2 regions of the Limnohabitans sp. INBF002 genome follow, and region 2 is predicted to be linked to the other one. Evidence: predicted binding sites of a transcription regulator. Region 2 holds the regulator's gene; the other holds the start of a gene.
The links. The regulator sigma-54, encoded in region 2, starts transcription at its own class of promoters, with help from an activator protein. The targets are predictions, from matches to a motif close to TGGCANGNAANCTGCTTT.

Region 1: QMG15_RS07225 (transglutaminase family protein) is a predicted target of sigma-54. The motif match lies at 11,544-11,561, and genes of this name have one in related genera.

The regions. Positions count from the first base shown of each region.
Region 1 is NZ_AP027055.1:1,466,555-1,481,520, reverse strand. Features, by position in the region: gene QMG15_RS07250 (CusA/CzcA family heavy metal efflux RND transporter) at 1-2,258, shown strand, start outside; gene QMG15_RS07245 (TolC family protein) at 2,255-3,604, shown strand; gene QMG15_RS07240 (RidA family protein) at 3,626-4,081, opposite strand; gene QMG15_RS07235 (transglutaminase family protein) at 4,140-5,204, opposite strand; gene QMG15_RS07230 (circularly permuted type 2 ATP-grasp protein) at 5,208-7,865, opposite strand; gene QMG15_RS07225 (transglutaminase family protein) at 7,968-11,534, opposite strand; gene QMG15_RS07220 (hemagglutinin repeat-containing protein) at 12,044-14,966, shown strand, end outside.
Region 2 is NZ_AP027055.1:2,408,708-2,423,673, reverse strand. Features, by position in the region: gene QMG15_RS12115 (malate synthase G) at 1-2,050, opposite strand, end outside; gene QMG15_RS12110 (SLAC1 anion channel family protein) at 2,182-3,210, opposite strand; gene QMG15_RS12105 (LysR family transcriptional regulator) at 3,262-4,203, shown strand; gene QMG15_RS12100 (ChbG/HpnK family deacetylase) at 4,200-5,030, shown strand; gene QMG15_RS12095 (glycosyltransferase family 39 protein) at 5,038-6,627, shown strand; gene QMG15_RS12090 (GtrA family protein) at 6,550-6,921, opposite strand; gene QMG15_RS12085 (glycosyltransferase family 2 protein) at 6,925-7,965, opposite strand; gene argS (arginine--tRNA ligase) at 8,034-9,743, shown strand; gene QMG15_RS12075 (SPOR domain-containing protein) at 9,764-10,450, shown strand; gene QMG15_RS12070 (thiol:disulfide interchange protein DsbA/DsbL) at 10,468-11,127, shown strand; gene lptA (lipopolysaccharide transport periplasmic protein LptA) at 11,239-11,757, shown strand; gene lptB (LPS export ABC transporter ATP-binding protein) at 11,754-12,536, shown strand; gene QMG15_RS12055 (RNA polymerase factor sigma-54) at 12,640-14,211, shown strand; gene QMG15_RS12050 (THUMP domain-containing protein) at 14,260-14,966, shown strand, end outside.

The sequences.
Region 1 (14,966 bases), 940 kb from region 2:
GCCTGGTGCTAGGCATGCGTGGTGTGAATGCCCGCCAGTTGGTGAATGCGGTCGATGCCAAGTTGGCCGAGATGGCCCCGCGCTTGCCCAAAGGCATGACGGTGAAGACTTTTTACAACCGAGGCGAATTGGTCACGCGTGCCGCAGACACGGTGATTCGCGCTTTGATTGAAGCGGCTGTGTTGGTGTGCATCACCTTGTATGTGTTCTTGGGCGGCATGCGTGCTGCGGTGGTGGTCGCCGTCGCGTTGCCCTTGTCGTTGCTGAGCACTTTTGTGCTGATGCGCAGCTTTGGCTTGACTGCCAATTTGATGAGCTTGGGTGGCTTGGCCATCGCGCTGGGTATGTTGGTGGATGCAGCGGTGGTGGTGGTGGAAAACATCGAAACCGCATTTGCGTCGCACCCAAAGGGTCACGCTCTGTCGAAGACCGAAATTTTGTTGCGTGCCGTGCGTCAGGTCGTCAAGCCCGTGGCGTCTGGCGTGCTGATCATTTGCGTGGTGTTCTTGCCATTGCTTAGCCTTGAAGGCTTGGAGGGCAAGCTGTTTGCGCCTGTGGCGGTGACCATCATCATGGCGCTGGCATCGTCTCTGTTGTTGGCCTTCAGTGTGATTCCGGCTTTGGCCTCCATGGTGCTGAAGGAAGAGGGCGCGCACGAGCCTGTGGTGATGCAAAAAATTCATGCCGGGTACCTGCGCTTGCGGGAACGCGTGTGGGCCAAGCCGCAGTGGCTGTATGGCGTGTCGGTGGCATCACTGGTGGTGGCGGCGGTGCTGTACAGCTTCATTGGTAAAACCTTCATGCCGACTTTGGATGAAGGCGATATCTTGGTGCAGCTGCAAAAGCTGCCTTCGATTTCCCTGGAAGCTTCGCTGGAAATTGACACCCGTGTGCAGCAAGCCATTTTGGAAAATGCGCCCGAGGTCAAGTCCATCGTCGCCCGTGCAGGCTCTGACGAGTTGGGGCTAGACCCCATGGGCTTGAACGAGACCGACACCTTCTTGGTGCTCAAGCCTAAAAGCGAATGGCGCGGTAACAAAGACGACATCGTCGACGCGCTGCGCGTGGTGCTGGATGGTTTTCCGGGTTTGGTCTACGGCTTCACGCAGCCCATTGAAATGCGCGTGTCTGAAATGCTCACGGGCACACGCGGCGATGTGGCCATCAAAATTTTTGGCACAGACCTCGGCAGCTTGAACGAAGCCGCCCACCAAATTGCCGATGCCGTGCGCACCATCCCCGGTGCTGCCGAGGTGATTGCGCCCAAGGCCGAAGGCTTGCAATACGTGTCGGTCCGTTTGAACCGCACCACCCTAGGCCAAGCAGGCTTCAGTGTGGAGGCCTTGCAGCAAGCATTCAAAAACCAAGTGGAGGGTGAATCACTCGGCTACGTGTTGCAAGACGGTGTGCGCATGCCGCTCACCTTGCGCGGCAATGAGGCCACGCGCCAAAGCCCAGAAGCGTTTAAAAACCTGCAGCTCGCCGCACCCGATGGCCGCGTGTGGGCCGCCAGTGCGTTGGCCGACATCCGCTTGGTCGATGGACCCATCCGTGTGGACCATGAGCAAAGCGCGCGCTTCACCAGCATTCAAGTGTCGGTGGATGGTCGCGATTTGACGGGCTTTGTGGGCGATGCCCAAAAGGCTGTGGCAGCCTTGAAGCTGCCCAGCGATGTGCGCATTGTGTGGGGCGGTCAGTTTGAAAACCAGCAACGCGCGGCAGCGCGTTTGGGGCTGGTCATTCCTGCGGCCATGGTGCTCATCTTCACCATCTTGGTGTTCACCTTTGGTTCGGCCATTCAGGCGGGCATCATCTTTTTGAACATCCCGTTTGCGTTGGTGGGCGGTGTGGTCGCACTCGCGGTCTCGGGCGAATATTTGTCGGTGCCCGCGTCGGTGGGCTTCATCGCGTTGTTGGGCATTGCCGTGCTCAATGGTGTGGTGATGGTCACGCACTTCAACGAACGTTTGCTCGACGGCGAAGCGATGGACGTGGTGGTGCGCCTAGGCACCGAGCGGCGTTTGCGTCCTGTGTTGATGACGGCGGTCATCACCGCGCTGGGCATGATTCCGTTGCTGTTTGCCACGGGGCCCGGTTCGGAAATTCAACGTCCTTTGGCCATTGTGGTGACAGGTGGTTTACTCAGCTCCACCTTGCTGACCTTGCTGTTGTTGCCCAAATTGTTTGAACGCTTTGGTGGGCTAGAGAGCGTGCCGTGGCATGCGCTCACGCGCTTCTTGCCTTGGAGAAAATCATGATACGTTTTGTGACATCTGATGTCGTGGCCTTTGCTGTGGCTTGCACTTGTGTTTTGACGCTAGGGGCAGCGCAGGCGCAGCAGCCTGCTGTTTCTGCAACAGCAGCATCTTCTGCTGCGTCATCAGCCTCAGCCTCGACGGTGACATCACCGCTCTTGCCTTATCTCCCCGCTGAAGCTGCGGTGAAAGATGCCTTGCTCAGCAGCCCCTTGATGCAAGCCGCGCGCTCTAAAAAAGAAGCAGGCACAGCACGCGCCAAAGGTATTGACTCAGGCAACGCCGAGTTCACCTTGCGCAGCACGTCGCAACGCCGCCGTGATGTGGCCGCAGGTACACAGCTGCACGAATCGATGGTGAGCATCGAGCGCCCCGTGCGCTTTTGGGGCAAACGCGGCATGGACGCGGACCTTGCCACACAAACCCAAGCCTTTGCCGACATCGAATACGCCGATGCCATGCACGAAGGCGCGCGCGAGTTGATGCGTTTTTGGTTTGCTTACCTGCGCGCTTTGGCTGACCAAAAAAATGCGGTGACCACCTTTGACTTGGCCGCCAAGATGCAGCGCCTCACGCAAAGCCAACTCAAGCAAGGTGAAATTTCCCAGCTCGACGCAGAGCTGGCCAATGCCGAGTTTGAGCGCATCACCGCAGCACGTTCGGTGGCCGATGCGCAGTTGGCCTCCAGTGCGTCAGCCTTCACGCGTCGCTATGCGGGCATGGCCTTGCCCACGCACATGCCTGTGGCCTTGCGTATAGACGCGTCAGCTAGCTTGCCCGCTTTGACTGAAACCATGGCTGCCATGCGCCAAGAGTTTTTGGATAAAAACCACGAACTCAACATGATGCGTGTGGACGCTCAACGTTTGCGTCTCGCCGCTGACCGTGCTTCGCGTGACAGATTGCCTGACCCCACATTGGGCGTGTTCAGTGGGCGCGAGCGGGCAGGGGCCGAAACCATTTCGGGTGTGATGTTCTCGATGCCGTTCCCCAGTGCCTCGCGCTTTCACCACGCCAGCGCAGCAGTGGCCGATGCGCAAGCGGCCAGCGACAACGTGCGGCTGGCTGAGCAACAACTGGGCGCCATGTTTGACAGCATGTGGATTCAGTTTCAGCACAAACGCACAGCCGCCGACAACTTGAAATCTGCGGCCCAACGCCAAGCCTTGGCCGCAGAAAAATCGGTCAAGGCCTACACCTTGGGCGAGGGCAGTTTGTCGCATGTGTTGCTGATTGCGCGCCTCGCCAGTGACAACCTCAACGCCGCTGAGCGCATGCAGCTCGAGGTGGTGGAGTTGCTGGCGTTGATTCGTCTAGATCTACATCAGATCTGGGATTTTGATGAATGATTTGGTAACGGAATAAGCTACTTAGGCGAGTTCGGCAATCAACTCAATTTCCACGCAAGCGCCCAGAGGCAATTGCGCCACGCCAAACGCGCTGCGTGCGTGTGCGCCTTTGTCGCCAAACACTTGGCCAATCAGTTCGCTGCAGCCGTTGGTCACCAAGTGGTGTTCGGTGTAGTCGGGGCTGGAGTTGACCAAGCTCATCACTTTGACGATGCGCTTGACTTTGTTCAGGTCACCTACGGCGGCGTGTAAGGTGCCCAACAAATCTACTGCCACTGCGCGTGCGGCTTGCGCGCCTTCGGCGGTTTGCATGGTCTTGCCCAGTTGGCCCGTCCACACTTTGCCGTCTTGTTTGGCGATGTGGCCGCTCAAAAACACCAAGTTGCCTGTTTGCACAAATGGCACGTAGGCCGCAGCGGGCACAGCCACGGGAGGCAGGGTGATGTTCAGGGCTTGGAGTTTGTCGTAAACGCTCATGTGGAATTCCTTGTTTGAATTCAGCGATTTTAAGAGCGCACAACGCGTGTGACGGCGTTCAAAGCACTTCGGTTTGGTTCTGACTTTGTGATTGGCTTTGCGATGTCCCTTGGGACTGCGTCTGCGACTGCTCTTGTGATTGCGACTGAGATTGCGTTTGCTCAGATGTCGCCATCAACTCCGAAGCCGGTTGCACCGTCACAGCCACTTCAAGTGTGTGGCTAGCGCCGCCATGAATCACGCCACGCACAGGCGATACATCGGCGTAGTCGCGGCCAATGGCCAAGGTCACGTAGTCGATGCCGGGTGAGCTCAAGCCCCAACGGTTGTTGGTGGGGTCCAGATCAAACCACTGGCCGTGGGTGGCGAGTGCACCTGTCTTCGCGGTTTCAGCGGCATCGTCCAAAACGTCTGGCACATAGACCGACACCCAGGCGTGAGAAGCATCGCTGCCAATCAAACGGGTTTGGCCTTCAGGCACTTCGGTCACCAAATAGCCGCTCACATAGCGCGCCGCCAAACCTTGCGTGCGCAAGCAGCCGATGAGGATGTGGGCAAAGTCTTGGCACACGCCTTTGCGGTTTTTGAGAGCTTCAAGCGCAGGGGTGTTGATGTCGGTGCTGGCGGTTTCGTAAGTGAACTCTTGGTGAATGCGCGTCATCAAATCGCACGCGGCTGCCAGCACGGGGCGAGCAGGCACAAAGCTGGCGCGCGCGTATTCGGCAAAGTCGGGATGCGGCTGCACATAGGGCGAGGCAAACACATATTCAGTCGCAGCGTCCCACGCAGCGCCCGAGTGATACACAAAGTGTTCGCGCACGTTTTCCCAAGCGGGGGTGGTCAGCGCTTGCTCGGGTGGGTAGGGGATGAAGTGGGTGTCAACCGTGCTGTTGGCCGTGATGCTGAGTGTGTCGTGCACCACAGGCAGCGAGAAGAAGGTGCGGTTGTTGCCAAACACATCCACATGCGTGCTGGTGGCCGCAGGCGTGGGGGTGATGTGCAGCTCGGCGTGTTGCACCGTTTGTGCGGCATCGCTGCGCGGTAGCAAATGCGCCATGTGCTGCGCGGTGTTGACCTGCGGCACATAGTGGTAAGTGGTGGTATGGGTGATGTACAGCAGCATGGTTCAGGCCCCCACGCTGTCGGCGTCGTCGGTGTGGCTGAAATAGTGCGACGTGATGGCGTCAGATACTTGCCATGCGGCTTGCATGCACTCGGTCAGGCACGCACGCAGGTTAGGGTGGTGGCCCACATCGTTCGGCATGCAGAGTTGTTCTAAATCGGTTTGCTTCAAATCGGGCACCAAACGGGCCAAGGCATCGGGCTCACCCATGGGGGTGTTTGCCAATTTGGACAAACGGCCACGCAGCGTGCGCGCCACCCATGCGAGTGAGCGCGGGTTGTCGTTGTCTTGCACCAGCAGCTCAATCAGCGGGGCCAGTTCGCGGCTTTGTTGGTACTGCGCTTGGAAAGTGATGGTGCTGTCAAACAGCGACAACAGCGCTGCGTAGTGCGAGCTGTTTTCATCTGCACTGTCAGCGTCATCGGCGGTGTGTTCAAACGCACCCACTTCGACAGCCAAGTCGAGTGCAGATGACAAAAATCCCAAACGCTCCACGTGGCGGCCAATGCTCAGCAGTTGCCAGCCGTCGTCACGCGTCATGCGGTCGGTTTGCGCACCAGTGATGGCGGCTAATGCCGAGCTGGCCGCATCGAGGGCCTGCATGGCTTGTACGGCAGAGAACGCACGCGGTGAGCCCGCTTGTGCGCAATCGGCGCTGAACTGGTCCACACAATGCACGATGGCGTTCCAGTGCTCGGGCGACAAGCGCTCGCGCAGCGACGAGGCCGCTTGCTGCAAAGCGCGCAAGTTGTAGCCCACGCTGGTGCTGTGATCGTCTTGGTCCAAGCAGGCAATGAGCGTGCGTTCAAACACGCGGCGGCGTGCGCCCATGCTGGGGGTGCTGTTGGCTTTGTCTTCGCCAGCAGCGTGTGCCGATGGCACGCCCGCAGGCACGAGGCCTTGGCGTTGGGTGAGCAACTGCAGCCATGCCCACAGGCTGCGTGAGGCGGGGTCTTCGCCATTCAAGGCTTCGATGCACAGGCGCACCAAACGCACCATGTTTTCGCTGCGCTCGGTGTAGCGGCCCAGCCAATACAAGTTTTCGGCGGCGCGGCTGGTGACCATGCGCTCGCGGTGTTTAAAGCCAGAGGTGGCGTTGTACTTGGGCAGCAAGCTGCTGCGGTCAATGTCGGCATGGGTTTGCACCCACACATCGGCGCTGCTGCCGCCGCGTTGCATGGAAGCAATTTGTGCATCCGGTGCTGCAATGCGTGCCAAACCACCGGGCAACACACGCCACGCATCTGGGCCATCGCCAGCGCTGTTGCGCAAGGCAAACACACGCAGCATGACCGAGCGTTGCACCACGCCTTCGGTGGTGTTTTTCCACGTGGGCATTTGCGACAGTGGTGAGTAGGCCTGCAAGGTGTAGCGGTCGGGTTGGCGGGTGATGCGGCCCACCCATTCGTCGCGTTGTGCTTGGGTGAGTGTGCGACCTAAAACAGACTGAATGGTTGCATCAAACGTGCCGTGCGTGGTCGAGCCCGGGTAGGTGGGCTTGATGGCCATGTGTTCGAGTTGTGGCAACACCGAAGCCAAGGCTGCACGCTCGCCACACCACCAAGTGTCGAGTGCAGGCAGTTGCAGTTCTTCGCCCAACAGCTTTTCGCTGAGTGCGGGCAAAAAGCCCAACAAAGCGGGCGACTCTAAAAACGCCGAGCCAGGTGCATTGGCCACCACCACGTTGCCAGCGCGCACGGCTTGCAGCAAACCGGGAATGCCCAAGGTGGAGTCAGCGCGCAATTCAAGTGGGTCTAAGAACTCATCGTCCATGCGCTTGAGCAACACATGCACAGGCTCTAAGCCACGCAAGGTGCGCAGGTACACACGCTCGTCACGCACGGTCAGGTCATGGCCTTCGACCAATGTGAGGCCTAAGTAGCGGGCGAGGTAGGCGTGTTCAAAATAGGTTTCGTTGTACGGTCCGGGCGTGAGCAAGGCCACGTGGGCATTGGCACCTTCGGGGCTGTGCGCCTTGAGCGACTCCACCCACACACGGTAGGTGGCCGCCAAGCGCTGAATGTTCATGGCCTCAAACGCTTGCGGAAATTGGCGCGAAATGAGCAAACGGTTTTCTAGCAAATAGCCCAAGCCCGAGGGCGCTTGCGTGCGCTGCGACACCACGGCCCAGTGGCCGTCGGGTCCACGCGCCAAGTCAAATGCTGCGATGTGCAAATGCGTGCCACCCACAGGTGCCACACCATGCATGGCACGCAAGTAGCCCGGGTGGCCTTGCACCAAGGCGGGCGGAATCATGGCTTCGCGAATCAATTGCTGCGGGCCATACACATCGGCCATCATGCGCTCGAGCAAACGTGCGCGTTGCTTCACGCCCACTTCAATGTGCTGCCAGCTCTCAGGCGTGACGATGAGGGGGAACAGATCCAAAGCCCAAGGCCGCTGCGGTCCGCCTTGGCTGGCATACACGTTGTAGGTGATGCCGTTGTCGCGCACTTGGCGCGCCAAAGTTTGGGTGCGACGGTCTAGGTCGTCGAGGCCGGTGTTGCCCAGCTGTTCAAAAAACGTGCGCCAAGGTGAAGATAGGTCATGTGCATTTGCCTCTTCTGCCATTGCTTTGGCTACCGATGTAGCGGCAGGCGAACACTTGCCTTGCAACTCATCAAAGTGCCCGCTGTCGGCGGGATGTGCAAGGCCTTTCACCACGTCAACCAAACGTGGCGAGGCAACAGACGCTGAAGGGGGTGAGGAGGGCTTTTGCACAGTGGCTGCATTGTCTCACCGCCTTCGGGTTTGGCCATGTTTTTAAACCCGTCGCAAATCCAGCGTGAACGGGAACTCTTTGCTGGCAGGCACCCCCACGGTGGCTTGCGGCACATCGAGTTTGCCCGGCGTGTGGCCCAGCGGGAAAAAGCGCGACAAGCGGCGGCTTTCAGCCTCGTAGGCGTTGACAGGAAAGCTGTCGTAGTTGCGCCCGCCCGGATGCGCCACGTGGTACTGGCAGCCGCCGACCGAGCGCTTCATCCACGTGTCCACAATGTCAAACGTCAGCGGCACATGCACGCCAATCGTTGGGTGCAATGCGGATGACGGCGCCCATGCGCGGTAACGCACGCCAGCCACGTATTCGCCCACCGTGCCTGTGGGTTGCAATGGCAGCGGCGTGCCGTTGACCGTGATGGTGTGGCGGCTGGGGTTGAGGCCCGCCACATGCACCTCGATGCGTTCCAGCGACGAATCCACATAGCGCACCGTGCCACCACTCGAGCCTTCTTCGCCCATGACGTGCCAAGGCTCCAAGGCGTTGCGCAGCGTGAGGTTGATGCCCAGTGTTTGCAAGTCGCCCACGCGTGGAAAACGGAATTCAAAGTGCGGCGCAAACCAGGCAGGGTCAAACTGAAAACCACAATCGCCCAGCTCAGTCAGCACATCGTCAAAGTCGGCTTTGACGAAATGCGGCAGCAAGAAGCGGTCGTGCAGCTCGGTGCCCCAACGCGTCGCAGGGGCTTGGTAGGGGGCTTCCCAAAAGCGAGCCACCAAGGCGCGCAGCAAGAGCTGTTGCACGATGCTCATGCGTTCGTGCGGCGGCATTTCAAAAGCGCGTAGTTCGAGCAAGCCTAAGCGGCCTGTGGATGAATCTGGCGAGTAGAGTTTGTCGATACAAAACTCACTGCGGTGTGTGTTGCCTGTGACGTCAATCAGCAGGTTGCGCAGCGTGCGGTCCACGATCCATGGTGGCATGAATGTGTCGCCCCCACGTTCCCCCACTGCGTGTGGGTCACTGCCCCCCGAGGGGGCTTTCGCAGCTTGGGACGGCCCGGCGCTGCTCAGACCAAATTTCTCGCTGTGTCGACGGATCTCTGCCAGTGCAATTTCTAGCTCGTAAATTTGGTCGTTACGTGCTTCGTCCACACGCGGTGCTTGGCTGGTGGGGCCAATGAACATGCCGCTGAACAAATAGCTCAATGACGGATGGTTGTGCCAATACAAGATGAGCGATGCCAACAGTTCGGGCTTGCGCAAGAACGGGCTATCCGCTGGCGTGGCACCGCCCATCACGATGTGGTTGCCACCGCCTGTGCCGGTGTGGCGGCCATCGGTCATGAACTTCTCGGCCGACAGGCGTGATTCAAACGCGGCCTTGTACAAGAACTCGGTGTGGTCCACGATTTCCAGCCAGTTGTGGGCGGGGTGGATGTTGACTTCAATCACACCGGGGTCAGGCGTGACTTGCAGCACTTTCAGGCGCACATCGCGTGGGGGCGGATAGCCTTCCAACACGATCCGTACGCCCAACTCTTCTGCCGTGGCTTCGATGGCACTGAGCAGTTCTAGGTAGTCTTCCAAGTCGCCGAGCGGCGGCATGAACACGTAAATCAAACCTTGTGGGTTCTCCATCGCCTTCAACTCAACGGCAGGGCCGTTGGCGCGCGATGGATCGCGCACTTCCACGCAAATCGCGGTGCGGGTGATCCAATGCGCCGATTGGTCTTTGGCTGGCACAGGGTGTGCGGTGCCGGGCACAAAGCCGTCTTCACCCATACCCGTTTGCAGGCCCACCGTGCCGCCTTGGGCTAAGCCGCCGCCTGCCACGTGGGTGTTGATGTGGTGGTCGTAATGTGTGTGACGTGCGTGGTGCGAGTACTGCGCGCGCAAAGCCGCCGCGTGGGGCAGGGGCTTGCGCTCGGCAAAGTGGTCTTGCTCAATCGCGTAGGGGTAGTCGGCTTGGCTGACCCACGGCAGTGAGTCGAGTGGCAAGCGCAAGCCCATGGGCGAATCGCCGGGCACGAGGTACATGCGCTCGTCGCGCAGGAACCAAGGGCCCGTGCTCCAGCGCGGACCGCCTGCCACTTCACCGGCTTTGAGGGGCAGCACATAGCCCACGGTTTTGTCTAAGCCTTGGTCAAACACGCGGCGCAGGCGCACGCGTTCCATCTCGTCGTCGAGCTTGGCATCAAACGGGTCCACGTTGACAGGCAAGCGTCGCTCGCGCCACAGGTAGTACCAGGTGTCTTCATAGCCCGGGGTGATGTATTGGTCGTCCAGCCCCAGTTTGTGTGCGAGGGTTTGGGTGAAGCGTTGTGCGTCTTCGGTGGTGTATTGGCTGGGCACGCGCTCGTCGGCAAACAAATCGGGGTTGTGCCAGCAAGGGTGGCCGTCGGTGCGCCAGTAAATGCCCAACGCCCAGCGTGGCAGCTGCTCGCCCGGGTACCACTTGCCTTGGCCGAAATGCAAGAAGCCGCCATCACCGTATTCGGCACGCAGCTTGTGCACCAATTCGGTGGCAAAGCCGCGTTTGGTCGGGCCCAGTGCATCGGTGTTCCATTCTGGTGCGTCGCGGTCGTGCACGGTGACGAAGGTGGGCTCACCACCCATGGTCAGGCGCACATCACCTTCTGTCAGTCGGCGGTCCACCTCGTCACCCAAGGCCAGCACTTCCATCCATTCTTCTTCGGTGTAGGGCTTGGTCACGCGTGGCGATTCAAGAACGCGGGTGACTTTCATCTCATGGCCAAATTCGACCTCGGCTTCGTCCACCAAGCCTTCAATCGGCGCGGCGCTCGATGGCTGTGGTGTGCACGCCAGCGGAATGTGGCCTTCGCCAGCCAGCAAGCCAGACGTGGGGTCAAGGCCAATCCAGCCTGCGCCGGGCAGATACACCTCGCACCACGCGTGCAAATCGGTGAAGTCCACCTCGGTGCCGCTGGGGCCGTCGAGCGACTTCACATCGGGGGCGAGTTGAATCAAATAACCAGACGCAAAGCGTGCGGCCAAGCCGCAGTGGCGCAGCAAGTTCACCAGCAACCAAGCGCTGTCGCGGCACGAGCCGCTGCGCAGGGTGAGCGTTTCTTCTGGCGTTTGCACGCCGGGTTCCATACGGATGGTGTACGCAATATCTTCGTGCAGCTTGCGGTTGATTTCCACCAGAAAGTCGATGGTGCGAATTGGCTCGCGCTTCAGTGCTTTGAAGTCGATGCTCTTGAAGTAGTGCTTGAAGTTGGGCGTGAAGCGGTTGGTCACCAAGTAGGGGGCCAGTTCTTGCGCCGAGGTGACGCCATAGGCGAAGGGGAACTTTTCGGCGTGTGGCTCGAGGAAGAAGTCAAACGGGTTGTACACCGCCATCTCCACCACCAAGTCCACCGTGACTTTGAACTCGGTGGTCTTCTCGTGAAACACCAAACGCGCTTGGTAGTTCGCAAACGGGTCTTGCTGCCAGTTGATGAAGTGCTCGGGCTCGACCTTGAGTGAGTACGAAATCACGTTGCTGCGGCAGTGGGGAGCAGGGCGAAGGCGAATGACCTGCGGGCCTAACTCAACCAAGCGGTCGTAGCTGTAGTGGGTGACGTGGTGGAGTGCGGCATGGATAGACATGAACTACAACTAGCAAAACACGCGCCAAGCCTGATGCGCCAATGCGGTGCACGTTTTGGGGCATGCGCATGATTTGTATTGCTGTGCGTGCACGGGGGCTTGGTCGTGTTTTAAACACCAAGCTAATATTTAACTAGAAGTAAATATTAGTTAATTTTAATTCGATATTATGAGTAATAAATAGTTAATTTAAAGAATGACTTCAATGCTTCATTATCTAGCACAGCTCTTGGTACTAAGACGCGGACACCAAGTTGCGAGTCTAGTGACTGTCTTATGTTTGGCCATCAATGTTTCAGCTCAAATCACTTCCGCTCAAGAGGGTGATCTTGGCATTCGTAACCGGCAAGAGTTGCAGAGGCAGCAGCAACAAGACCAGCAATTGAGGCAGCAACTTGAGCGCACCTCGGATGTTCGACTGTCTGTCCCCGAAAAAGCGACTTCGCAGACACTGCCCATCGAAACACCTTGCTTTTCGATTCAGCGTCTTCAACTTCAAAACGGCTCTGGTGTACAACCTCACGGCCAACAACATAGACAACACAGCCACAGGCGAAATCTCAGCCAACACTACCCAAGTCAATGCAAACAGCACCTTGACTAACCGAGGATTGATTGACGGTGTGGACACGCAAGTCAATGCCAACACAGTGACCAATATTGGCACAGGCCGAATCTATGGCGACCACCTCAGTATTGCAGCGATCAATCTCACTAACAACACCGAAACCATTGCAGGTGTGACCAAAGCAGGCACGATTGCAGCGCGTGATCGTCTAGACCTCGGCATCAGCGGCACATTGACCAACCGAGAGCATGCCCTCATCTACAGCGTGGGAGATATGGCAATAGGTGGGGCGTTGGATGCGAATCGTCGAGCAACAGGATCGACGGCAACATTAAATAACAACAGCGCAACGATTGAGGCAGGCCGTAACTTAAGCCTTTCTAGTGCCACAGTTAACAACACCAATGACCACTTTGCTTACGAGATCAGAGTGGCGACTACAGAGTTAAACGTTCGAGAAGATATCAACTCTGGTTTATATCGGGTATTCACACGCACAACCTATTTGCCATATCAAACGGCCAGTGATCCAGCGCAAATTTTGGCAGGTGGTGACATCAACTTGAATTCAGCCAACGCCACCAACTATGCCAGTCACATTTTGGCGGGTGGTGTGTTGAGTATTGGTTCATCCACGTTAGCGAATACGGATGTGATGGCAACCAAGAGCATCCGTGACGTTGGGACGACTTACACCTTGGTGCATGTGCCAGGTTCGGGCATTTGCGGAAAAATCTCAATCAACTGTGTTCATGCCCATGACGAATGGCAAACAGGCCCCTATGACAGCACAGCCAACAGCACGGTGGTGGTCGCGCAAATTACTGCATCCAGCAATAGTGGCGCACAGGTGGGCGTGCGCACTCAAGCTGCAGTTTCGGGTAGTACCAGCGGCGCAGGGTTTGCCAATGCACGCAATGGGGCCGTGCCTCCGACCACACTGCCCACAAGCAGCCTGTACAAGAACAACCCATCGCTCACTTCGGCCTATCTGATTGAAACAGACACCCGTTTCATTGACCGAAAACTTTGGCTAGGCAGCGACTACATTACTCAGAGCTTAAGCCTTGATCCCACAGTCACTCAAAAACGCTTAGGTGATGGGTTCTATGAACAAAAGCTTATCCGCGAGCAGGTGGCAGAACTGACAGGCCGCCGCTTCTTAGCTGACTACACCAGCGACGAACAAGAATACAAGGCGCTGATGACCAGTGCTATCACGTTTGGCCAGAAATACAACTTGCGCCCGGGCATCGCCTTGACAGCACAGCAAGTTGCCCAACTCACCAGCGACATCGTGTGGTTGGTGGAACAAACAGTCACCTTGCCGGATGGCTCCAACCAAAAAGTCCTCGTACCTCAGGTGTATGTCAAAGTCCAACCGGGTGACTTGGACGCAAGCGGCGCATTGCTTGCAGGCAAAGACGTGAATATCAACCTCAGTGGCGATTTGACCAATAGTGGCACTATCGCTGGGCGCAACGTGGTCAGCCTCACGGCTGAAAACGTCAATAACTTAGGCGGGCGTATTGGTGGCAACGATGTGAGTGTGGCCGCACGACAAGATCTCAACAACATTGGCGGCAGCATCGGTGCAATCAACAGTCTGAGTGCAACCGCAGGGCGAGATTTGAATATTCAAACCACCACCCAAAGCACCAACACACAAGTTGGTTCAGCCAACTTTAGCCGCACAGGTGTTGACCGTGTGGCGGGTTTATACGTTTCGGGAGCCAACGGCACATTGGTGGCCAGCGCAGGCAGAGACATGAACATCGTCGCAGGCGTGGTCAGCAACGCGGGTAGTGGTGCAACCAGCTTAAGTGCGGGCAACAACTTCACTCTTGCTTCTGTTCAGACAGGCGAACAAAACAACATCACGTGGGATGCGGACAACCACCTGAACTACGGCAACACCCAAGCTGTAGGTAGCACCCTTAGTGGCGGTGGAAATGTCAATCTCAAGGCAGGCAATGACCTGACAGCCACAGCAGCCAATGTGCAGGCTACCAAAGCACTGGGAGTGCAAGCCGGTGGCAGCGTCAACATCTTGGCAGGAGAAAACACCACCAACTTAGACGAAGCCCATAAGACATCCAGTGGCGGTGGTTTCTTGGGCGGGTCAACCTTGGTGACACGCAATGTCAGCAACACCAGCACAGCGGTTGGCAGTAATTTTGGTGGTGGCACGGTAGACATTGCGGCCAACACCAAGGACATCAATGTCAAAGGCTCTAACGTGGTCAGTGACAACGGCACCACACTCACAGCTGGTGGCAATGTGAGCATTGAAGCCGCGCAGAACACCAGCCAGCAAAGCAACTACAGCAAACAGACGGATACGGGCTTCTTAAGTGGCGGTGGCCTCAGCCTGAGTTACGGCACTCGCACTCAAAGCAATGATGGCAAAGATACCACCACCACAGCTGCAGCCAGCACGGTGGGCAGCGTAGGTGGCAACGTGAGCATCACCGCGGGCAACCAATACAAACAAGTGGGCAGCGATGTGGTTGCACCTAATGGAGACATCACCATCCAAGCCAAGACGGTGGACATTCAAGAAGCCCGAGAAACCAACAAACAAAGCACAGAACAAAAGTTTGAGCAAAGCGGCCTCACTTTGGCAGTCACCAGCACGGTGCTTAGCACGTTAGAAAACGCACAAAGCCAAATCAAGGCCACGACACAAACCAGCGATGGTCGTATGAAAGCACTAGGCGCAGCAAACGCTGCAGCCAACGTGAAGATGGCTGCCGATGCTCTCAAATCGGGACAGGGCGATGAAAATGGTATGGTCAAAACAGGTGCTGAAGGCGCAGATGGCAGTCCAGAAGTAGCACAAGCCAATGCCGCAGACAAAGCAG
Region 2 (14,966 bases):
TGTCCACCACGGACGCCATGCGCTTGAAGGTGTCTTTCACTTCAGCCGGTGTGACCACGCCGTGGTGCAACCAGTTGGCGATGTGTTGGCTAGAAATACGCAAGGTGGCGCGGTCTTCCATCAGGCCCACGTTGTGGATGTCTGGCACTTTGGAGCAGCCCACGCCTTGGTCGACCCAACGCACCACATAGCCCAAGATACCTTGCACGTTGTTGTCCAACTCTTGTTGCTTCTCAGCAGGCTTCCAGTTGGGGTTGGCTGTGACAGGCACTTGCAACAAGTCGTTCAAGAGGCTGTCGCGTACTTTGTTGTAGTCGACCTTCTCCAACTCTTTTTGCACCTCGACCACTTTGACTTGGTGGTAGTGCATGGCGTGCAACACAGCCGCGGTGGGGCTTGGCACCCATGCGGTGTTGGCACCTGCTTTGGGGTGACCAATTTTTTGCTTCAGCATCTCGGCCATCAAGTCGGGCATGGCCCACATGCCTTTGCCGATTTGCGCCTTGCCGCGCAAGCCGCATGACAAGCCAGCCAACACGTTGTTCTTCTCGTAGGCTTGAATCCATGCGCTGGTTTTCATATCGCCTTTGCGCAACATGGGGCCTGCTTGCATGGCGGTGTGCATCTCGTCGCCGGTGCGATCCAAGAAGCCGGTGTTGATGAACGCCACGCGGCTGGCCGCTGCGGCGATACAGGCTTTCAAGTTCACGCTGGTGCGGCGCTCTTCGTCCATGATGCCCAGCTTGACGGTGCTGTCTGACAAGCCCAAAACCTTCTCAACGCGACCAAACAACTCGCAAGCAAACGCCACTTCGGTGGGGCCGTGCATTTTGGGTTTGACGATGTAGACAGAGCCTGTGCGTGAGTTGCGGATGCCTTTTTTGCCGTGGCCTTGCAAGTCGTGCAAAGCGATGGTCGTGGTGACCACAGCGTCCAAGATGCCCTCTGGGATTTCGTGCATCGCGCCGTCTTTGCCTTTGTAAAGAATGGCGGGGTTGGTCATCAAGTGGCCCACGTTGCGAAGGAACAGCAATGAGCGGCCGTGCAATTTGACGGGCTGGCCGTCTTTGCCTTTGTATTCGCGGTCGGCGTTCAAACCACGTGTGAACGTTTTGCCACCTTTTTCAACCGTCTCGGTCAAGGTGCCTTTGACGATGCCCAACCAGTTGCTGTAGGCCAGCACTTTGTCGTCAGCGTCCACGACGGCCACAGAGTCTTCCAAGTCGAGGATGGTCGACAAGGCAGCTTCCACCACCAAGTCGCTCACACCGGCTGGGTCTGTCGCGCCGATGGGGGTGTTGCGGTTGATTTGCAAATCAAGGTGCAAGCCGTTGTGCACGAACAGCACCGACGATGGCTCAGACATCTTGCCTTGGAAGCCCACAAACTGAGCGGCCTTGGCCAGCTTGGTGGTCTTGCCGCCTTTGAGGGTGACGACCAATTCGCCGTTCACCACGGCGTAGCCTGTGGAGTCGACATGCGAGCCGCTTTTCAAAGGCACGGTGCGGTCCAGCACGTGACGTGCATAGGCAATGACCTTGGCGCCGCGCTTGGGGTTGTAGCCCGCGGTTTTTTCTGCGCCGCCTTTTTCTGGGATGGCGTCTGTGCCATACAAGGCGTCATACAAAGAGCCCCAACGTGCGTTGGCCGCGTTCAAGGCGTAACGTGCATTGAGCACGGGCACCACCAGTTGTGGGCCAGCTTGCAGGGCCAATTCAGCGTCGACATTTTTGGTGGTGGCTTTGACCTTGTCGGGTTGTGGCACGAGGTAGCCAATTTTTTCCAAGAACTTGCGATAGGCCTTCATGTTTTTGATGGGGCCTGGGTTGGCGCTGTGCCATGTGTCCATCTCGGTTTGCAGGCGGTCACGCTCTGCCAACAGGGCAATGTTTTTCGGCGCCAAGTCTTGCACGATGGCGTCGAAACCCTTCCAGAATTTATCGCTGCTCACGCCGGTGTCGGGCAACACTTTGGTCTCGATGAATTTGTACAAGTTGGTGGCAACTTGCAAGCTGCGCACTTGGGTGCGCTTGGTGGTGTCTTGGCTCATGGTGAGGTCTCTCTGGATAAATCAAAAAGGGGAAATCAGGACGAATCTTATTGGATTGCACTGGGGTGATTGCATCGCCAGCTTTTGGGCTGTCGTGACAAATAGGGTGGTAATCCTTTGTGGCTGTGTTTTTACTTCTCAGGCACCAGCAATTGACCATGGCGCAAGCCACGCCATGTGCTGAGAGTTAAGCTCAAAATTAACAGCGATGTGATCGCCAACAGCAAGGTGGCTGGCATTTGCAACCAAGCACCGCCGGGCGCCTGCGTCATACGCAAAGTGAGTGAGGTGAAGGCAGCCAGCGGAAAGCTCATGCCCCAGTTGGCCATGCTGAAAGGTTGTTCGCGAATGATGTTTACTTGTGTCGACGCCAGTATCAAAAAGAATACACCAATCCCCCACGCCATCCATACCAAAGTTAAAGGCGCATCCAGTTGCAACAAGCTCAAGCCTCCAATGGATGGGGGCACCAGCGTGATGAACCAACTGGGCGCTAGGCGCGCAGGCAGGGGGCCGGCTTGGGCCAAACGAACAAACAACAAGGTTTGCAACACGAGCCACAAAAATACGCCCACGCCAAACTGAGCGGTGGCCCATGCTTCTAAGCCAATGCTCACACCGCCGAGTGGTGCGAGCACATTGCCCACCACGGGAACGAAAAACACAGGGGTGAATGTGCTCCACTGCAAACCACCGTTCTCAGCGTTGTTGAGCCAGCGTTCAACCACCCACACCGTGGCCACAATTTCTAAGATCGAACCCACGCACCACAGAAACGTCATCGCTGTGTCGAGCGTGCGGTCTGTGCCCCAAAACAAATGGATGCCTAAGGTTGCCAACAACATAATAGAAATAGGCAAGGTCGCCATGAAGGCGTGACGCACAGGGTGACGCATATCTGCCGCCACGGCGTTGGGGTGAAACGTCAAACGCACCACGCATGAAATGCACAGCAAGACAAATACAAATAGGGCAAAAAGAGAGCCCACCAGTCCTAAGCCAAGGGCGGTGTCGCCCAACACATCGGTGGCGCGCAACCACGCGAGTGACAAACCACACCAGCCCATGACCATGGCAAACCATGCGGGTGCGAGGTGCTCTAACAGCGCAATCGCGCGGGTGATTCGGCTGGGTTGATGCGTAGGCGCTTGGGTATTCATGCAGCTGATTTTAGGTTGGGAGCCGCTTTCACGCCCGTGGATAATTGATGCATGGACAAACTCAAAGCCTTTGAGTCTTTTGTGTCGGTGGCCTTGAAGGGCAGCTTGACCGCTGCGGCCAAAGCCGAGGGCGTGGCACCCGCCATCATGGGGCGTCGCTTGGACAGCTTAGAAACGCACTTGGGCGTCAAGCTCTTGGTGCGCACCACGCGACGCATCACGCTCACACACGAAGGCACGGCATTCCTCGAAGACTGTCAACGCTTGCTGGCCGATGTGGCCAATGCCGAAGCGAGCGTCAGTGCGGGTGGCCTTAAAGCCAGTGGACACTTGCGTATTACCGCGCCTGCAGGTTTTGGCCGTCGTCATGTGGCTCCGTTGGTGCCCAAGTTTCACAGCATGCACCCCGATGTGACGGTGTCACTCAATCTGAGCGACCGTGTGGTCGACTTGGCCGCCGAAGGTTTTGATTGTGCTGTGCGCGTGGGCGATTTGCCCGACTCATCGTTGGTGAGTGTGCGCATGGCCGACAACCGCCGCTTGTGTGTGGCCACCCCCGAATTTTTAAAACGCTACGGCACCCCCAAAGTGCCGAGTGACTTGATGCGCTTCAAATGCTTGACGCTTTCCAGCGATGCATCACAAACACGCGGCTGGGCGTTCCGTGTGCCTGTGACGGGCAAGCGCATCGACAGCCAAACCCATGAGGTGATTCACCTGCGCCCCAGTGGACCTATGGATTGCTCAGACGGCCAAGTGCTGCATGACTGGTGTTTGGCGGGCCACGGCATTGCATGGCGCAGCACGTGGGAGGTGGAGTCTGAAATCAGCAGTGGGCAATTGGTGCCTGTATTGGAAGAATTCGCCGCACCTCCCAACGGAATTTATGCGGTGTTCTCGCAGCGCAAACACCTGCCCCTGCGCTTGCGCTTGTGGATTGATTTTCTCAAAGACCACTACGGTCATGCGAGTTACTGGAGTTCGGCTGCATGACGTTCGATCACATCAAAGACGTCGTGCTGTGTGCAGACGACTACGCGCTGAATGCACCCGTATCGCAAGGCATCGTTGCTTTGGCTGTGCTCGGTCGCTTGAGCGCCACCAGCGTGATGAGCTTGTCGCCCCGTTGGGCTGAAGATGTGGCGGCCCTGCGTGACATGCGTGAGCGCTTGGACGTGGGGGTGCATTTGGATTGGACCAGCAGCTTTGCGATGGAAGCAGGGCACGGCGACCGCTTGGGTGCGGTCATGCTGCGGGCTGCGCTACGCCTCTACAACCAACAAAGCATTGAAGACGAAATTGAACGACAGCTTGATGCCTTTGAGGCTTTGTGGCAAGCGCCCCCCGATCACATCGATGGCCACCAACACATCCAGCAATTTGCGGTCTTTCGTCATGCCTTGGTCGAGGTGCTGATGCGCCGTTATGGCCATACCGCCCAGCGTCCTTGGCTACGCGTGTCGCAAGTCGCACAACCTGGGCTCAAGGCCAAAGTCATCTCTGCCATGGGGGCAACAGCGTTCGCCAAATGGGCCCAGCACCACGCATGGCCCACGGTGGGGCCGCTGTCGGGTGCCTACGGTTTTGAGGGGGGCATGGACGACTACGCACGCCACATGCAAGGCTGGCTCGCGCACTTACCAGCAGACAAAACCGCCCTCATCATGTGTCACCCAGCTGTGTCGGCACAGGCGGACGATGCGATTGGTCCTGCACGCAAGCGAGAGTTTGCTTATCTCGCTGGACACGATTTTGTGCAGCACATGTTTGACGCCCGCGTGCGTTTGGTGCGCGGCAGCGGCAAACTTATACAAGCTTGAGACCCACATGATTTCTTCTTTCTTTGCATCTCCTCGCTGGCGCACTTGGGGCCTTTGGCTCTTGCCGGTGTTGTTGCTGGTCCTGGCCGCCGAGCGTCCGCTCTCTATCCCCGACGAGGGGCGTTACGCGGAAGTGGGTCGATGGATGTGGATGAGTGGCGACTGGTTGACCCCACGCATTGATGGCATTCCTTTCTTTCACAAACCCCCGCTTTTGTACTGGTTCGAAGCGGCCTCCATGGCCGTGTTTGGCGCAACGCCTTGGGCTGCGCGTTTGGTGGTGGCGCTACATGCGTGTTTGATGCTGGGCCTCATGGTGGCCTGCGCGCGTCATTTCTCCGGGGCCGACGTGGCGCATCGCGCAGGTTGGGTGCTGGGTACCAGCATGACATTTTTGGTCGCCGGTCAATATGTGAACACCGACATGATGGTGGCCACATGGATGGGGGTGGCCATTTGGTGCTTTGCCCGTGCCTTCATGCATCAAGGTGGCTTGCATGCCAACTGGGCGCGCGCAGGTTTTGTGGCGTGCGCTTTGGGCGTGCTGAGTAAGGGCTTGATTGGTTTGTTGTTGCCCGGCCTCGTGCTGTTTGTTTGGATTGCTTACACCTGGCAGTGGCGCAAGATTTTGGCCTTGCCTTGGGTGAGTGGCTTGCTGCTCTTTGCTGCGGTCGCCTTGCCTTGGTTTGTGCTGGCTGCGCGTGAGCACCCCGATATGTTGGCCTACATGTTTGGCAAGCACCAGTTTGGCCGCTACACCGCCACCACGTTCAACAACGCGCGCCCTTGGTGGTTCTACGGCGTGGCTGTGCCGGTGTTGTTGTTTCCTTGGGTTTTCTTTGTAGCCGCTGATGGCGTTCAGCGCGTGCGCCAACGTGTGCGTCAGCAACCCTCCAACGACAACGGTACTTGGGTGGCGTTGTGCTGGATTTGGGTGCTGGCCATTCTTGGTTTTTTCTCTATTCCCAATTCCAAACTCATTGGTTATGCCTTGCCTGTGATGCCGCCCTTGGCAGTCTTGGCGGCTTTGTGGTGGCAGCGCCATTTGGCACCGCGTGCTTGGAGCGCCTGGTTGTTTGGCGCTTTGTCGCTGGTGGGCGTGGCGGTGGCCAGTTTTGCCAATCACTACGCTGGCGTGTTCACGCTAGAGCGCAGCACACGTGGCGTGGCCCAAGCGGTGGTGTGCCAAGTGGCTCCCAGCGATGTGCTGGCGGTGGTGGACGACTACCCTTATGACGTGATGTTCTATGCCCAACGCCAACGCCCGATAGAAGTGATTCAAGACTGGGCGCGCGAGGAACAAGAAGCCGGCGACGATTGGCGCCGCGAGCTCATGGACGGCGTGGACTTCGACAAACCCGCGGGGGCTGTGCTGCAACCGATGTCGCGCTTGGCCGAGCTACGCACCGATGAACACGCATGGGTGTTGGCGCCACGTTGGCGAAAGGCGTTTCGTAGCGAAACCTATGCTGGTTTCACCGAGGTCTACAAAGACGATGCGTGGGTTTTGTATCGCGGCTCAACGAGCGCGGCGAAAAGCCCAGAAGCGGCTGAGCAAAAAAGTCTGCGCGGATGCGAAGACCAGCGCAAAAAATAACGCCAACCAATCGGGCAAATTCAAGCCTCGCAGCAATGCCACAAACATCACCTCGTTCGCGGCAAATCCTGCCAGCGCCGTGGCCGCAAAGCGGCGAAAGCTTTGCCACAGGCTGGTCTGCGCATCGCTGAAGCTTAAAAATCGGTGCCCTGCAAAGCTCACCACAAATGCAATGCAAAAGCCCGCCGCATTCGCGACCTCGGGCCACATGTAGGGCGTGGCCAGCATGAACACAGCCATGTGGACCGCCGCGGCTGTTGCGCCCACCACTAAAAACCAAAAACCGGTACGCATGCTTTAGACGGGGTGCGGTGGGTCGTTGTCGATCACCGCAGGCGCTGTCGCTTTGACCGGCGCCAAAGACAAGCCCGCGCCCCAACGTTGGCTCACCAAATACATGGGGCGTTGTTTCACCTCTTCGTAAATGCGACCCACGTATTCAGCCAGGATGCCAATCGACAGCAGCTGAATGCCACTGAAAAACATCATGCCCACCACCAGTGTGGCGTAGCCCGGGACATCAATGCCCCAAACAAAATACTCGGCTACCACCCATGCGCCGTAGCCCAAAGCCAACATCGCCAGCATCAAGCCGGTGATGGTCAGGGCGCGCAACGGTGCGATGGAGAACGCCAATACGCCAGTCAGTGCCAACGCAAATGAGCCGCGCAAACCAAAGCTGCTTTCGCCCGCTGCGCGTGGCAGCGGCTCGTAGTCAATCGCGGTACTGGCAAAGCCCACCCAGGCGTACAAGCCCTTCATGAATCGGTTGCGCTCGGGCAGCTGCTTCAAGGCCTCCACCACGCGGCGATCCATCAGGCGGAAGTCGCCTGCGTGCGCGGGAATCTTCACGCGGTTGCCCATGTTGATGAGCTTGTAAAACATGCCTGTCAGCCCCGCGTGCAAGGCCGATTGGTCGTCACGTGTGCGGCGAATCGCGTACACCACGTCCGAGCCCTCACGCCAGCGCTTCACCATATCGGCAACCAGCGACACAGGGTGTTGGCCGTCGGCGTCCATCAGCACGACCACCTCGCCGCGTGCGGCGTCAATGCCCGCCGTCAGTGCGGCTTCTTTGCCAAAGTTGCGTGACAAGTTGATGCCCACCACCTCGCGGTGCGCTTCGCACAGCGCTTGAATGACCTGCGCCGTGTCGTCACGGCTGCCGTCGTTGATGAGCACGATTTCCACTTGCGAACCCAGTGCCTGCAAGGCTTGCAGCACCTGCGGCACCAAGGTGCCTAAGTTCTTGCCCTCGTTGTAGGCGGGCATGACGCACGACAGGGTGGGGGTGTATTGAAAACGGTCGGTGGGGGAGAGGTCGTGGGCGTCGCGCATGGGTACACATCATGCCAAAAAAATCGCCCACTCTTATGAAGGACAGGTCCGCCCCGTAAAATCTAGCCATGCTCCAAGTTAAACAAGAATTGCTGGCCGCCCTGAGCCAAGCCCTCGACGGTTTGTTGCCCGGCTCTGGCAACAAGGCTGCTTTTGAATCTCCTAAGGTCGCCGCGCATGGCGACTTCGCCATTACCGCTGCGATGCAGTTGGCCAAACCCCTCAAGCTCAACCCACGTCAGCTCGGCGAACAGCTGCGCGACGCGTTGCTGGCCGCGCCCGTGTACCAACAGTGGGTGCAAGACATCGAAATTGCAGGCCCCGGCTTCATCAACATCCGTTTGAAGCCTGCCGCCAAACAGCAAATCGTGCGCGAGGTGTTGGCTGCCAAAGAACAATTCGGCTTCCAAGCCGACAACGGTCAACGCGTGTTGGTCGAGTTTGTGTCTGCCAACCCCACCGGCCCGCTGCATGTGGGCCACGGCCGTCAAGCCGCGCTGGGCGATGCGATTTGTAATTTGTTTGCCACGCAAGGCTTCAACGTCTACCGCGAGTTTTATTACAACGACGCGGGCGTGCAAATCAACACCTTGGCCAAGAGCACGCACTTCCGCGCCCAAGGCATCAAACCCGGCGATGCCAGCTGGCCGGTGGACCCCGAGAACCCAGAGAGCAAAGCGTTTTACAACGGCGACTACATCCAAGACATCGCCACCGATTTCTTGGCTGGCAAAACCGTCAAGTCCGACGACCGCGAATTCACCGCCAGCGGTGATGTGAACGATGTGGACGGCATGCGCGAATTCGCCGTGGCCTACCTGCGTCACGAGCAAGACCTCGACTTGAAAGCCTTTGACGTCAAGTTCGACAACTATTACTTGGAAAGCAGCCTCTACACCAGCGGCAAAGTGGCCGATGCGGTGAGTCGCCTCCAAGCCGCAGGCAAAACCTACGAGCAAGACGGCGCCTTGTGGCTCAAGTCCACCGATTACGGCGACGACAAAGACCGTGTGATGAAAAAGACAGACGGCACGTACACCTACTTTGTGCCGGACGTGGCGTACCACATCACCAAGTGGGAGCGCGGCTTCACCAAGGTGGTGAACATTCAAGGCACGGACCACCACGGCACCATCGCCCGCGTGCGCGCTGGCTTGCAAGCCGCCAATGTGGGCATTCCCGAGGGCTACCCCGACTACGTGTTGCACACCATGGTGCGCGTGATGCGCGGCGGCGAGGAAGTGAAAATTTCTAAGCGCGCTGGCAGCTACGTGACCCTGCGCGATTTGATCGAGTGGACCAGCAAAGACGCCGTGCGCTTCTTCTTGCTGAGCCGCAAGCCCGACACCGAGTACACCTTCGACGTGGACTTGGCCGTGCAAAAGAACAACGACAACCCTGTGTACTACGTGCAATACGCGCATGCTCGCATTTGCTCGGTGCTGCGCGCATGGGTCGACAAAGACGGTGGCGATGTGGCTTCGCTCAAAGAGGTGGACTTGTCGGCGCTCGAAAGCCCACAAGCGCAAGCGCTTATGTTGCAGCTGGCCAAGTATCCCGCCATGCTCTCGGCAGCATCGGCCGACTTTGCGCCGCATGACGTGACTTTCTACTTGCGCGACCTGGCTGCTAGCTATCACAGCTACTACGATGCCGAGCGCATTTTGGTGGACGACGAAGCGGTCAAAAAAGCGCGACTTGCACTCGTGGCTGCCACCGCGCAGGTGCTGCACAATGGCTTGGCGGTGTTGGGCGTGTCAGCCCCCGCCAGCATGTAAATACGACGGAGACTTTGAGCATGAATCAGCAACGCGGCAGCACTTTGGTGGGCTTCATCATTGGTTTGGTGGTGGGCCTCGCCGTGGCCTTGGGCGTCGCGGTGTACGTGACCAAAGTGCCCATGCCTTTCATGAACAAAGGCCAAACGCGTTCGGCAGACTCCGACGCTGCCGAAGCCGAGAAGAACAAAGACTGGGACCCCAACGCACCGCTGTACGGCAAAAAGGGCGCTAAGTCGGGCGACAAAGCCGATGAAGCCAAAGCAGAGCCTAAGCCAGACGCCGCGGTCAAGGTTGACCCCAAGAGTGCAGACCCCTTGGGTGATTTGGCCAAAGTGAAAGCCGCTGAACCCAAGTCAGAGCCCAAAGCAAAGCCAGAGGCAAAAGCACCTGAAGCCCCGCCTGCAGAAACAAAAGCGCCCCAACCCAAAGCCGCTGAACCTGTTGCCGAGGCTAAGCCCGCCAGCACGGACCCATTCATTTACTTTGTCCAAGCTGGCGCCTATCGCAGCAACGACGAAGCCCAAGCGCAACGCGCCAAAACCGCCTTATTGGGCTTAGACGCCAAAATCAGCGAGCGCGACCAAGGCGGCCGCACGGTCTACCGCGTGCGTGTGGGCCCGATGGACAAAGTTGAAGCCGAGCGCGTGCGCGCCAAGCTCGAAGCTGCTCACATTGATTCCGCCATGGTGCGGGTGCAACGTTAAACACCAAGAGGTAACCCATGAAACGTCGTGATTTTTCTTTAGCCGCCATCAGCGCAGCGTCTGTGGCTGGTCTGCCCTTGGCTGCGCAAGCACAAAGCCCTGCCGCTGCCAAAAAGCCGGTGGAAGGCACGGATTACCTGTCGCTCGACAAGCGCGTGCCGACCGATGTGGGCGCAGGCAAGATTGAGTTGATCGAGTTTTTTTGGTACAGCTGCCCGCATTGCAATTCGTTTGAGCCGCAGTTTGCTGCGTGGGTCAAAGCGGCCCCTAAAGACGTGGTGGTTCAGCGCGTGCCCGTGCGCTTCCGTGACGACTTTGAAGCGCAACAACGTGCGTATTACGTGTTTGAGTCGCTCGGCTTGGTGGATGCCATGCACGGCAAACTGTTCCATGCCATTCACACCGAGCGCCAGCAGCTCAACACCGCACCCGTCTTGGCGGCTTGGGCTAACAAAAATGGTTTGCCTGAGAAGAAGTTTTTGGATACCTTCAACAGCTTTGGCGTCGCCACCAAAGCACGCCGCGCCACGCAGCTGCAAGACGCGTTCAAGGTCCAAGGCGTGCCTGCCTTGGGCGTGGCTGGCCGCTTCTACACAGACGGCTCGCTGACCCAAACCATGGACCGTGCCTTGCAGGTTGCTGAATACCTCATCGGCGAAGTACGCCGCGGCCGCTAACTCCAGCTGGGTCAGCACGAAAATTGCTTTGTTGATGGTTAGAATGCCATCAACTTAACGAGCAATATTCGTGCCTTGACTTCATTTGCTTCTTTCTCCCTCGCTTTGCTGATGGCCATCGTGCCGGTAGCGGCGTCTGCAGAAAAAGCAGATCGTGAGAAGCCCACCCACATCGAAGCCGACAGCTTGGTTCATGACGAGTTGAACCAAGTCAGTATCTTCACCGGACGTGCCGTGTTGACCCGAGGCACGATGGTGATGCGCGGCACGCGCATTGAGATGCGCGAAGACGCCGATGGTTATCAATTTGGCGTCATCCTTCCTGAGCCGAACAAGCGTGCTTTCTTTCGCCAAAAGCGAGAAGGCAATGACGAGTTCATGGAAGGCGAGGCTTTGCGCATCGAATTTGATGGCAAAGCAGACCGCGTCAAACTCATCGACAACGCCGAAGTGCGCCGCTACCGCGGTGCTGTGTTGAATGACACGATGACCGGCAAACTCATCATTTATGAAAACCTGACCGATGTCTTCAGCATCGATGGCCAACGCACCAAAGCAGGCGGCAAGGCCAGCGGTGGTCGGGTGCGTGCCGTGTTGGCGCCACGCAGCAAAACATTGGATAAACCGTGATCGAAACGCTTTCACCCACACACACCGCTGAGACCACAGAGAGTCGTTTGGAAGCCCGCCACTTGGAAAAATCCTATGGCAGCCGCAAGGTCGTGCACGACGTGTCGATTTCTGTGAAAAAAGGTGAGGTCGTGGGCTTGCTCGGCCCCAACGGCGCGGGTAAAACTACCTCGTTCTACATGATCGTGGGCTTGGTGCGCGCCGACGGTGGCAGCATCACCATCGATGGTCAGCCGGTGGCACATTTGCCCATTCACCGCCGCTCGCGTTTGGGTTTGAGTTATTTGCCACAAGAAGCCTCCATCTTTCGCAAACTGAATGTGGAAGACAACGTGCGCGCCGTGTTGGAGCTGCAACGCGGTGAAGACGGCAAGCCACTCAAGCACGAGGAAATTGAAACCCGCTTGACCTCGCTGCTGCAAGAGTTGCGCGTGGACCATTTGCGTGCATCGCCTTCTGTGGCGCTCTCCGGCGGTGAGCGCCGTCGCGTAGAGATCGCGCGCGCCTTGGCCACCAACCCGCGCTTCATTTTGTTGGATGAGCCGTTCGCTGGCATCGACCCGATTGCGGTGATTGAGATTCAGCGCATCATTGGCTTCTTGAAAGCGCGTGGCATGGGCGTGCTCATCACCGACCACAACGTGCGCGAAACGCTGGGCATTTGCGACCACGCGTGCATCATCAGTGATGGCCGTGTGCTGGCGCAGGGCACGCCGCGCGAAATCATCGAGAACGCCGACGTGCGTCGCGTGTACCTCGGCGAACATTTCCGAATGTAGGCATGCAGACCCCCACGCTCATCACTTCGTGTTTCGCTGCCCCCCGAGGGGGCCTTCGCGCCTTGGGGCGGCCCTTTGTCGCTCATCGTTTCGGAGCGAAACGATGAAGCAAGGCTTATCACTCCGCGTCTCCCAACATCTGGCGCTCACGCCGCAGTTACAGCAGTCGATCCGACTGTTGCAGTTGTCCACCTTGGAGTTGAGCCAAGAGATTGAGCAAATGCTCGACGAGAACCCGTTTCTCGACAAAGAGTTTGAAGAAGCGCCGCGCGAAGAGTTTGGCCTCGACAAAGCCGATGCCCCTACCCGTGACGAAGAAGTCGAGCCTGTCCGCGAAGTGCCATCGCTCGATGGCGGCATGTCTGAAATCAGCGTGGACAACACGGCCAGTGACACCGAACCCAGCGTGGATGGCGTGGCCGAAAGCTGGGATGGTGATGGCAGCGTGGAGTTCTCAGCCGACGATTCTGAGTGGGGCGGCGACGCACCCGCCAGCAATAACAACAACACCGCCGACAGCGACACCGCAGACGCCACCGAGCTGGCGCGCATGCAAGAGTCGCTCACCTCGCATTTGCACCGTCAAGCTTTGGCTTTGCGCTTGAGCCCTACTGACCAAGCGGCCTTGCGCTACTTGATTGAAAACCTCAACGACGACGGCTACCTCGAAGACACGCTGCGCAGCTTGGCCGAAGGTTTGGGTGGTGACGATGAAGAGGAAATTGAAGAACTCGAACACCGCTTCCAAGTGGCCTTGTCGCTGCTGCAAAGCCTAGAACCTGTGGGTGTGGGCGCGCGTGATTTGGCCGAGTGTTTGACGCTGCAACTCAAAGCCTTGACGCCCAAAGGCGAAGAAGCTTTGCAGATTCGCGACACCGCCATTCTCATGTGCAAGCAGCCCATGGAGATGTTGGCCAAGCGCGATTTCAAACGCTTGGCGGTCATCGTGGGTGACAGCGAAGCCAATGTCAAAGTGGCCATTGCCCTGATTGGCCGTCTAGAGCCCAAGCCCGGCCGTCGTTTTGCCGATGTGGAGCGCCATGTGGTGGTGCCTGATGTGTTGGTGACGCGCGTGGGCAAGTCGACCATGACGCCAAAATTCAAAGTGGCATTGAACCCCGATGTGATGCCTCGCTTACGTGTGCACGACATCTACGCCAATGCCCTCAGAGGCGGCAAGGGCGAAGCGCATGCGGGCTTGCAACAGCGTTTGCAAGAAGCGCGTTGGTTCATCAAGAACATCCAACAACGCTTTGACACCATCTTGCGTGTGAGCAATGCGATTGCTGAGCGCCAGAAAAACTTCTTCATCCACGGCGAACTCGCCATGCGCCCGATGGTGCTGCGCGAGATTGCCGAGGAGCTGGGGCTGCACGAATCCACCATCAGCCGCGTGACGACCAACAAATACATGAGCACCCCTTTTGGGACGTTTGAGCTCAAGTATTTCTTCGGTTCAGGGTTGGAGACGGACAGCGGCAACAACGCCTCCAGCACGGCGGTGCGCGCGCTCATCAAGCAATTTGTGGCGAGCGAAAACCCCAAAAAGCCGCTGTCGGATAATCAGCTCTCCGAAATGCTCAAAGAGCAAGGCATTGAGTGCGCCCGCCGCACCGTGGCCAAATACCGTGAGGCGCTGCGCATTGCGCCCACGACATTGCGCAAGGCCCTCTGATAACTTGCGGGACAGGCCCAATTTGCGCTGTCCTCAACTGGTGAAACTATGAATCAATTACATCTCTTCTTGCCCTGTGCGGCAGGCGTCGAATCCTATTTGGCCGAGGAAGTGCGCCGCATCACCGGCGTGGGCGACGACGACTTGCGCGCTTTCCGTGCTGGCGTGATGGTGCGCGCCTCGTGGCGCGATGTGTTGTTGCTCAACCTGCACAGCCGCTTGGCGCAGCGCGTGTTGGTGGAGTTGTCGCACACCCAATATCGCCAAGAGGAAGACCTGTACCGCGCGGCCTGCGAGGTGGCGTGGGAGCTGTGGTTCTCGCCCAAAGAGTCTTTCAAAATCGAAATCACCGCGCAGCACAGCCCGCTCAAGAGCTTGAACTTTGCGGCGCTCAAAATCAAAGACGCAGTGGCCGACCGCTTCCGTCACAAGTTTGGCGTGCGCCCCGATGTCAACACGCAATGGCCCGATGCCCGCATCTACGCCCACCTGACCACCGAAAATTGCACGCTGTATATCGACACCTCGGGCGAGCCCTTGTTCAAGCGCGGCTGGCGCGCTGACAAAGGCGATGCGCCTTTGAAAGAAACACTCGCTGCCGCCATGCTGGCCGCTAGCGGTTGGAGCCAAGGCGACGGCACAGCGGCCAACCCCGAAGGCCTCGTGGCCCAAGGCGTGCCGCTGTATGACCCGTGTTGCGGCAGCGGCACCATCGCGGTGGAAGCGGCGCAAATCGCCTGCAACATTGCACCGGG